Linked DNA regions of Reyranella humidisoli. The protein of the gene in region 1 interacts with the protein of each later gene in a pairwise test. Links are inferred from orthologs where the notes say so. Each region holds a gene or a part of one and is shown on either strand. Other genes may lie near its edges.

Region 1 (5,993 bases):
CCCGCCGACGTCGAGGATCTCGCGAGCTTCATGGCCGGCCTGCCGCCGGACGTGCCGGTCACGGTGCTGGGAGTCAGCTCAAACATTCTCGTGCGCGACGGCGGCGTGAAGGGCGTGGTCGTCCGCCTGATGCGCGGTTTCACCGGCATCTCGGTCGAAGGCAACGAGGTCGTGGCCGGCGCGGGCGCGCTCGACCTCAACGTGGCGCTGTCGGCCCGCGATCATGCGCTGGCCGGACTCGAGTTCCTGAGCGGCATTCCCGGCACGATCGGTGGTGCGCTGCGCATGAATGCCGGCGCCTACGAGGGCGACCTGGCGCAGGTTCTTCTTGCGGCCGAGGCGGTCGATCGTGCGGGCAAGGTCCACACGGTGCCGACCGCCGCCATGGGCTACCGCTATCGCCACAGCGACGCGCCGTCGGACTGGATTTTCACCTCGGCACGTTTGCGCGGGACGCCCGGCGACCAGCTTGCCATCGCCCGCCGCATTGCCGAGATCGACACGGCCCGCACGGATTCCCAGCCGCGCAGCCGCACGGGCGGTTCGACCTTCGTCAATCCGCCGGGCCGGCGCGCCTGGGAGCTGATCGATGAGGCCGGGTGCCGCGGTCTGCGCATCGGCGAGGCGCAGGTGTCCGAGAAGCATTGCAACTTCCTGATCAATCTCGGCGAGGCCACGGCAACCGACATCGAGGCGCTGGGCGAGCAAGTGCGCCGCCGCGTGCTGGAGAAGACCGGCGTGCAGCTCGAATGGGAAATCCGGCGCATCGGCGAACCGGCGGGGAGAGAATGATGAAGCGCGTCGCGGTCCTGATGGGCGGCTGGTCGCCCGAGCGTGAGGTCTCGCTGGTCAGCGGCAAGGCCTGCGCCGAGGGGCTGCGCGAGGGCGGGCACGAGGTCATCGAATACGACGTGAAGCGCGACTTGCGCGCCCTGGTCGAGTTCCTGCGGCCGGCGGCCGGCGGCGGCCCCGACGTGGTCTTCAATGCCCTGCACGGTCGCTATGGCGAGGACGGCTGCATCCAGGGCGTCCTCGAGATCATGCGGGTGCCCTACACGCATTCCGGTGTGCTGGCTTCGGCCATCGCGATGGACAAGCCGCTGGCCCGGCACATCTTTGCGTCGCTCGGCCTGCGCGTGGCGGAAGGCCGCGTGATCGAGCGCCGCTCGCTCGCCGCCGGCGATCCCATGCCGCGGCCTTATGTGGTAAAGCCCATCGATCAGGGTTCGAGCATCGGTGTCCATATCGTGCGCGACGGCGACAACCTGGCGGCGGTCGAGGCTGCGGAAGCGGCGTTCGGCGAACGCGTGCTGATCGAGAAGTTTGTGCCGGGACGCGAGCTGACCGTCGCCGTGATGGGCGACAAGCCGATCGCCGTCACCGAACTCCGCCCGCGCACCCGCTTCTACGACTACGAAGCCAAGTACACCGACGGCATCACCGAGCATCTCGTGCCCGCGCCGGTGCCGGAGGATGTCTACGAAGCCGCCAAGCAATGGGCACTGGCGGCGTACCAGGAACTCGGGTGCAGCGGCTTGAGTCGCGCCGACTTCCGCTGGGACGATTCGAAGCCCGGCACCTCCGGTCTCGTCATCCTCGAACTCAACACCCAGCCCGGCATGACGCCGCTGTCGCTGGCGCCGGAACAGGCCAAGTGGGCCGGCATCTCGTGGTCACAGCTCATGACATGGATGGTCGAGCACGCGAGGCATCCGACATGAGCGTCGCGAAGAAGACGGCCACGCCCAAGGCCGGCGCCGCGCCGAAGCGCGACTATGACCGGCGCAAGAAGCGCGGACCGATCCGCAAGGCCGCCCGTCCGTTCTGGAAGCAGCCCGTCCTGCTCGGCGCCATCGTGCTGTTGCTGGGCTGCGGCGGCGGGGGCGGCTGGTGGGCCTGGCGCGAAGGCTGGCTGGTCGAGGCGCAAAGCCGCCTGGAGGCCATCTCGCACACCGTCGTCGGCGCCATCACGCCGTTCAAGCTCGCGGACGTCACCGTCGAGGGGCGCGACTATGTCGAACGGGCCGATCTGCTCGCCGCACTGAACGTCAGCCGGGGCGATTCGCTGCTCGGCATCGACCTGCAGGCCTCCCGCAAGCGGCTCGAGGCGATCGACTGGGTCGAGTGGGCAACGGTCGAGCGCCGCCTGCCAGACACGCTCTATGTCACGATGAAGGAGCGCCGCGCCGTCGCGATCTGGCAGAACGGCACGGAGTATACGCTGATCGATGCCAATGGCCGCACCGTGCGGGCAAGCCGCATGCCGCCCGGCGCCGAGAAGCTCCTGCTGCTGGGCGGTCCCGGTGCGCCCGACCATGTCGGCGACCTGTTGCTGTTGCTCACTTACGAGCCGACCGTGGCGCAGCAGCTTCGCTCCGCCGTGTGGGTTGGACAGCGCCGCTGGAATCTCATCCTGAACAACGGTGTCGAGATTTGGCTGCCGGAGGAGGACGCCGTCGCGGCCCTTCAGCATCTCGCCAAGCTCGACGGTCAGCACAAGTTGCTGTCGCGTGAATTCGGCGTCGTCGATCTGCGACTGCCCGACAAACTTTATCTGAGAAAGCGCAATCCTGGCGACGGAACGCCTGGGCCAGCGTAGAATCGAAAAAACTCGGAAGTGTACGCGTAGACGGGGGACATCGTGGCGAAGACGAGAAATGGCGTCATTGCGGCGCTCGACATCGGCACCAACAAGGTCGTGTGCTTCGTGGCGCGGGTCGACGGCCAGGGACTTCGGGTGGTCGGTATCGGCCACCAGCCCGCTCTCGGCATGCGCTCGGGCAACATCATCGACATGGAAGCGGCCACCCGGGCGATCTCCTCGGCGGTGTCGACCGCGGAGGAAATGTGTGGCGAGCAGGTCCGCGACGTCATCGTCGGCGTCAGCGGCGGTTCTGCAGCCTCGCACAATCAGAGCCTCGAAGTGGCGATCGGCCATCACGAGATCGGCGAGCGCGACGTCCGTCGTGTCCAGCAGCACATCCAGCTTCCGGCCGAGACCGCCGACCGCGACATCATCCATTCCGCCGCCATCGGCTATACGGTCGACGGAACCCCGGTCCGCGACGCGCGCGGCATGTTCGGCGAGCGCCTGGGAGTCGACGTCCATCTGGTGACCGCGGCGAGCGGTGCGATGCGCAACCTGCAGGTCTGCGTGCGCCGCGCCCATCTCGAGATCGCCGACCGCGTCGTCGCCGCCCACGCCGCGGGCCTCAGCTCGCTGGTCTCCGACGAGCGTGACCTCGGTGTGACCCTGATCGACATGGGTGCCGGCACCACTTCGATCGCCGTCTTCTATGAAGGCCACCTGGTCCACGTCGATTCGATCCCGGTCGGCGGCGAACACGTCACGCGCGACATCGCCCGTGGCCTGTCGACGCCGGTCGCGCATGCAGAGCGGATGAAAACGCAGATCGGCCGCGCCGTCATCAAGCCCAACGACGAGTACGACATCATCGACGTGCCGCTGATCGGCGAGGAAGATCGCACGCGGCCCAACCACATTCCGCGTTCGATCCTGGTCGGCATCATTCGTCCGCGAGTCGAGGAGACGTTCGAACTCGTGCGCAGCCGACTCGAAGCGTCCGGTGTGGATAAGTTGGCCGGTGGACGCGCCGTTCTGGTCGGTGGCGGCTGCCAACTCGATGGCGTCCCCGAAGTCGCCGCTGCGATTCTCAACAAGAAGGTCCGCACCGGCGCGCCGCTGCGTCTGGCGGGACTCGCGGATTCGACTGGCGGGCCTGCGTTTTCCGCAGCGGCCGGACTTCTTTCCTTCGCGCTCCAGAATCACGCCGTCGCGCAGGCTCAACCGGCGTCGAGCGAAGCACCGGCGAGTCGAATCGGCCGGATTGGCAGTTGGATTAGAGAAAACTTTTAGGCAATATGTTGTGCGGGATGAGGCAAATCCCACAGGCTATAGACATAAAGACAAGAAAAAGCCGGTGGCGGTGAAGGGTTTCTACTCAAACAGGATGCCCACGCCGTTGCTCCGAGCAGATAACCCCTCGTTTGCGTGGAGAAAACCGAATGACCATCAACCTCAGTCTCCCTCAGACGGAGTCCGAGATTAAGCCGCGCATTACCGTCGTCGGTGTCGGTGGCGCGGGCGGAAACGCCGTCAACAACATGATCAGCGCCGCGCTCGAAGGCGTGGAGTTCATCGTTGCGAACACCGATTCGCAGGCGCTCAGCCAATCGCTCGCCGACCGGCGCGTCCAGCTTGGCATCACCATCACCCAGGGTCTCGGCGCGGGCGCCCGTCCGGAAGTCGGCCGTCAGGCCGCCGAAGAGGCGCTGCCGGAGATCCTTCAGCTTCTCGACGGCGCCAACATGGTGTTCGTCACCGCCGGCATGGGCGGCGGTACCGGTACCGGTGCGGCGCCCGTCATCGCCGCCGCGGCGCGCGAGCAGGGCATCCTCACCATTGGCGTCGTCACCAAGCCTTTCCACTTCGAAGGCCGCCGCCGCATGCAGTCGGCCGAGCAGGGCATCACGGAGCTGGAGAAGGTCGTCGATACGCTGATCGTCATCCCCAACCAGAACCTGTTCAAGATCGCGAACGAGAAGACGACGTTCGCGGACGCCTTCAAGATGGCCGATGACGTGCTGCACATGGGCGTGCGCGGCGTCACCGATCTCATGGTCATGCCGGGCCTGATCAACCTCGACTTCGCCGACATCCGCACCGTCATGGGCGAGATGGGCAAGGCGATGATGGGCACGGGCGAGGCAGAAGGTCCGGATCGCAGCCGCGTCGCGGCCGAGTCGGCGATCTCCAACCCGCTGCTGGAAGATCATTCGATGAAGGGCGCCAAGGGCGTGCTCATCAACATCACCGGCGGCCTCGACATGACGCTGCACGAAGTCGACGAAGCCGCGAACCGCATCCGCGAGGAAGTCGACGGCGACGCCAACATCATCTTCGGCTCGACCTTCGATGCCGGCATGCAGGGCCGCATGCGCGTGTCAGTGGTCGCCACCGGTATCGCCGCGATGGCCGCGCAGCAGCCTGCGCCGAACTACCTGTCGCTCGACATGAACCGTCCGATGCAGACAGGCCAGCCGGCGCTCAGCCGTCCGGTCGCGCCACCGGTCGGTCGCGTTGCCATGCCGGCCGCTGCGATGGCGCCTGCGATGCCGGCGGCTCCCGTCGCGCCGCCGATGGCCGTTGCGCCGCCGGCCTTCGCGCCGGCGCCGGTCGAGGCAGCCGCTCCGGCCGCGCCGATCATGGCCTCGATGCCGACACCCGCACCGGTGTACGAAGCGCCGGTGGTCGAGGAACCCGTGATGGCCGCGCCGGTCATGGAAGCGCCGGTCGCCCCGGCGCCCGCGCCGATCCCGGCCCCCGTCGCGGCCGCACCGGCTCCGGCGCCCGTCCAGGCCGCCCCGCAGCGCCCGCTGGTCGATGAGAACGACTGGCGTGTCAGCCGTCCGTCGGCTCCCAAGCCGGCGCCGGTCCGTGCAGAGGCTGTCACGCGTCCGATGGCCGCGCGCCCGGCAACCGACAGCCGCGCGCCGAACCTTTTCCAGCGCATCACCGGGGCCTTCTCGGCGCCGAAGCCCGCGGCAACCGCACCGGCCGCCGCGCCGGCCGAGCCGACAGTTGCACGGACCGCGCCGGAAAACGTCGTGCCCGTGGCTCCCAAGGCGGCCGCGTCGCGACCGGCACCGGTCCAGACCTCGATCAGCCTCGATGTCACGGAGCGTGCGAAGCCCGCCCGCGACGACGACGATCTGCAGATTCCGGCTTTCCTGCGGCGGCAAGCCAACTGACGCAGGAATTTCGGTTATCCACGCATCTTCTCGAGGGGCCGTTGGCCCCTCTTTTTTTCGCAGGCGCGTGATATAACGCGCCGGGCCGAAGTATCACGGATGGGACATGTCGAAGTTGGTTGTGAGTAAGGGACGACGCATCATTGCCGGGCTGACGCTCTCGCTGGCGATGCTCGGCCTGTCCGCCTGCGGCTCGGACGACGACAAGTATGTCGAGCGCC
Region 2 (2,913 bases), on another replicon or contig:
TCGAGGAGACGGCGATCGCCAAGATCCAGGGCACCGACGGCGAGTTCAAGTGCGCCCATCTCGCCATGGAGATCATGGGCGGTGCCGGCTACACGATGGCGCACGACATCCAGCGCCTGTTCCGCGACGTCCGCGTGGGCTCGATCGGCGGCGGCACCAACGACATCCAGCGCAACACCATCGCCAAGATGATGGGCCTCTGAAGTGCGCAAGATCGGTACAGACCTCACCCTGAGGAGGCGCGTAGCGCCGTCTCGAAGGGTGACTTCAGGAACGAGGTGCGCGTTGCCCACCCTTCGAGACGCGCGCCTGCGGGGCGCTCCTCAGGGTGAGGCTGGTCGTTTGCTTGTGAGCGTGTCTTAGTGCGCAAGATCGGCGACGCGTCATTCTTTCGCATCGTCGATCGCCTGCTCGAACCCGGCACGTCGCGCGCCCTGAAGACGTCGTGGACCGTCGACGGCGTCGCCTGGCAGCGCGAGCGGCACTCTTACGCCGGTGCGAGCCACGGCTTCACCGTCGAGGTGACCACGGGGCGCGCCACCGGCGCCGCGCCCTGGACGATGCTCGTGGTGAAGGAATACTGGCGCTCGGGAACCGGCGAGGAACTGAAGTCTCATCAATGGGCGCATATCGAGACGGGCCGTCGTGCCGATGTCGTGGCCTGGATCGAACGGCAGGAGCGGCGGCTGGCGAACGCCTGACGCACCCGCAGCGCGCAACTTTTCAGTCGCGACGAATCACCAACGAGCACAAACAGTGACCATGGGTGCGGCCGTTTGAATCGCCTTGCGAGCCTTGCCTTGCCGGTCTAAACCCGGTCGCACCTCCGGCGCTGGACCTTGGAATAGCGCCAAAAATTCAAGATTTCGCCGTAATTACAGAGACTTAACTCAATGCTGTCGCGCGTCATCGGGCTATTTTCGGCGGACATGGGCATCGACCTCGGTACGGCCAATACGTTGGTCTACGTGAAGGGTCGGGGCATCGTTCTGAATGAACCGTCCGTCGTGGCCCTCACCACGCAGAGCGGCAAGCGTCAGGTTCTCGCGGTCGGCGAAGAGGCCAAGATGATGCTGGGTCGTACCCCCGGCAACATCCAGGCGATCCGTCCCCTGCGCGACGGCGTCATCGCCGACTTCGAAGTCGCCGAGGCGATGATCAAGCACTTCATCTCGAAGGTGCATAATCGCCGCAGCTTCGCCCATCCCCAGATCGTGGTCTGCGTGCCCTCAGGCTCCACCGCCGTCGAGCGCCGCGCCATCCAGGAATCGGCCGAGAGCGCCGGCGCCCGCAAGGTCTGGCTGATCGAGGAGCCGATGGCCGCCGCGATCGGCGCCGGCCTGCCGGTGACCGAGCCGACCGGCTCGATGGTCGTCGACATCGGCGGCGGGACCACCGAGGTGGCCGTGCTGTCGCTGGGCGGCATCGTCTATCCGCGCTCGGTGCGCGTGGGCGGCGACAAGATGGACGAGGCGATCATCGCCTACATCCGCCGAAACCATAACCTCCTGGTCGGCGAGAGCTCGGCCGAGCGCATCAAGAAGACCATCGCCTCCGCCTGCCCGCCCGACGACGGCGAGGGCCGCACGATGGAGATCAAGGGCCGCGACCTGATGAACGGCGTCCCGAAGGAGCTGGTCATCACCGAGCGGCAGATCGCCGAGAGCCTTCAGGAGCCGGTGAGCGCCATCGTCGAGGCCGTGAAGGTCGCGCTGGAAAACACCGCGCCGGAACTGGCCGCCGACATCGTCGACAAGGGCATCGTGCTCACGGGCGGCGGCGCGCTGCTGGCCAACATGGATACCGTGCTGCGCCAGGCGACCGGCCTGCCGGTCTCCGTGGCCGAGGATCCGCTGCTCTGCGTGGCGCTTGGCACGGGCCATGCTGTCGAGAACATCGTGCGTCTTCGCGGCGTCCTTTCTTCGATGTACTAACAGGCCGCGCCGCCGCCCGCTTGGGTTAGAATGGGCAGGAAATGGCGATTCGGGACGACTTCGAGGTAGTCGCGGGCCAGGTGCGCACGGTGGTGCAGCGCTTCGCCCTCGGCCTGCTCGTGATCGCCGCCTTCGGCATCATGCTGGTCGGCAAGGCCGACACCGTCCTGGTCGAACATGCCCGCGTGCTGGCGCTCGACGTGGCGAGCCCCGTCCTGGAGGCCATCGCCCGGCCGGCCGCCTATGCCAACCGGGCCATCGCCGATCTCCGTGAATTCGCCTCCCTGCGCGACGAGAACGCCCGTCTGCGCGAGGAGAATGCCCGGCTGCTCGCCTGGCAGACCGCCGCGCGGCGCCTCGAGAACGAGAATGAGGGCCTGCGCAGCCTTGCCAGGTTCCGAGAGGGACCCGAGGCTTCGTTCATCACCGCCCGCCTCGTGGGCGACAGCGTCAGCGCCTACATGCGCGGCGCGCTGCTCAATGTCGGCCGCCGGGTCGGCGTGGCGCCGGGGCAGGCGGTCGTTACCGGCGAGGGCCTGGCCGGCCGCATCGCCGAAGTGGGCGAGAACAGCTCGCGTGTCCTGTTCGTGACTGACGTCAATTCCCGCCTGCCTGTTCTGGTCGAGCGCACGCGCGAACGGGCGATCCTGGCCGGCGACAATTCACCCCGGCTTCGCCTCGCCCTGCTGCAAGGCGTCGCGGGCGTTCAGGCCGGCGACCGTATCGTGACCTCCGGCCATGGCGGCAGCTTTCCGGTCGGTATCCCCGTCGGTGAGGTCGTGGAAACCAGCGAAGGCAGCGTCCGCGTTCGGCCGTTCACCGATTTCTCCCGCCTCGAATTCGTGCGCGTCGTCGACTACGGCGTGACCGGCCTCGTCGGGGCCGGCGCCCCGCCGCCGCCGGCCGCGCCGCCGGGCGGCACGGCCGTGCGGTCGCGCTGACATGCGGACCGACGGCACGCTCGCTCTCTTGGACCGCT

What was found.
Region 2: the proteins of ftsA (region 1) and KQ910_RS10420 interact in binary tests that used the Escherichia coli proteins (3 or more experiments, as listed by UniProt). The link is inferred for Reyranella humidisoli from one-to-one orthologs.

Annotation. Positions count from the first base shown.
Region 1 is NZ_JAHOPB010000002.1:256,717-262,709, forward strand. The notes cover bases 1,942-4,759. They hold ftsA (cell division protein FtsA), read left to right. Parts: upstream 1,942-2,641; coding sequence 2,642-3,877; downstream 3,878-4,759. Other genes in these bases: KQ910_RS19590 (cell division protein FtsQ/DivIB), read left to right, coding at 1,942-2,599; ftsZ (cell division protein FtsZ), read left to right, coding at 4,027-4,759. In the rest of the region: murB (UDP-N-acetylmuramate dehydrogenase), read left to right, coding at 1-792; KQ910_RS19585 (D-alanine--D-alanine ligase), read left to right, coding at 789-1,721; more of KQ910_RS19590, read left to right, coding at 1,718-1,941; more of ftsZ, read left to right, coding at 4,760-5,772; KQ910_RS19605 (outer membrane protein assembly factor BamD), read left to right, coding at 5,879-5,993. UniProt on the Escherichia coli protein: Essential cell division protein that assists in the assembly of the Z ring. May serve as the principal membrane anchor for the Z ring.
Region 2 is NZ_JAHOPB010000001.1:2,137,730-2,140,642, forward strand. It holds KQ910_RS10420 (rod shape-determining protein), read left to right. Parts: upstream 1-893; coding sequence 894-1,934; downstream 1,935-2,913. Other genes in the region: KQ910_RS10410 (acyl-CoA dehydrogenase family protein), read left to right, coding at 1-203; KQ910_RS10415 (hypothetical protein), read left to right, coding at 363-701; mreC (rod shape-determining protein MreC), read left to right, coding at 1,976-2,875; KQ910_RS10430 (hypothetical protein), read left to right, coding at 2,877-2,913. UniProt on the Escherichia coli protein: Forms membrane-associated dynamic filaments that are essential for cell shape determination. Acts by regulating cell wall synthesis and cell elongation, and thus cell shape.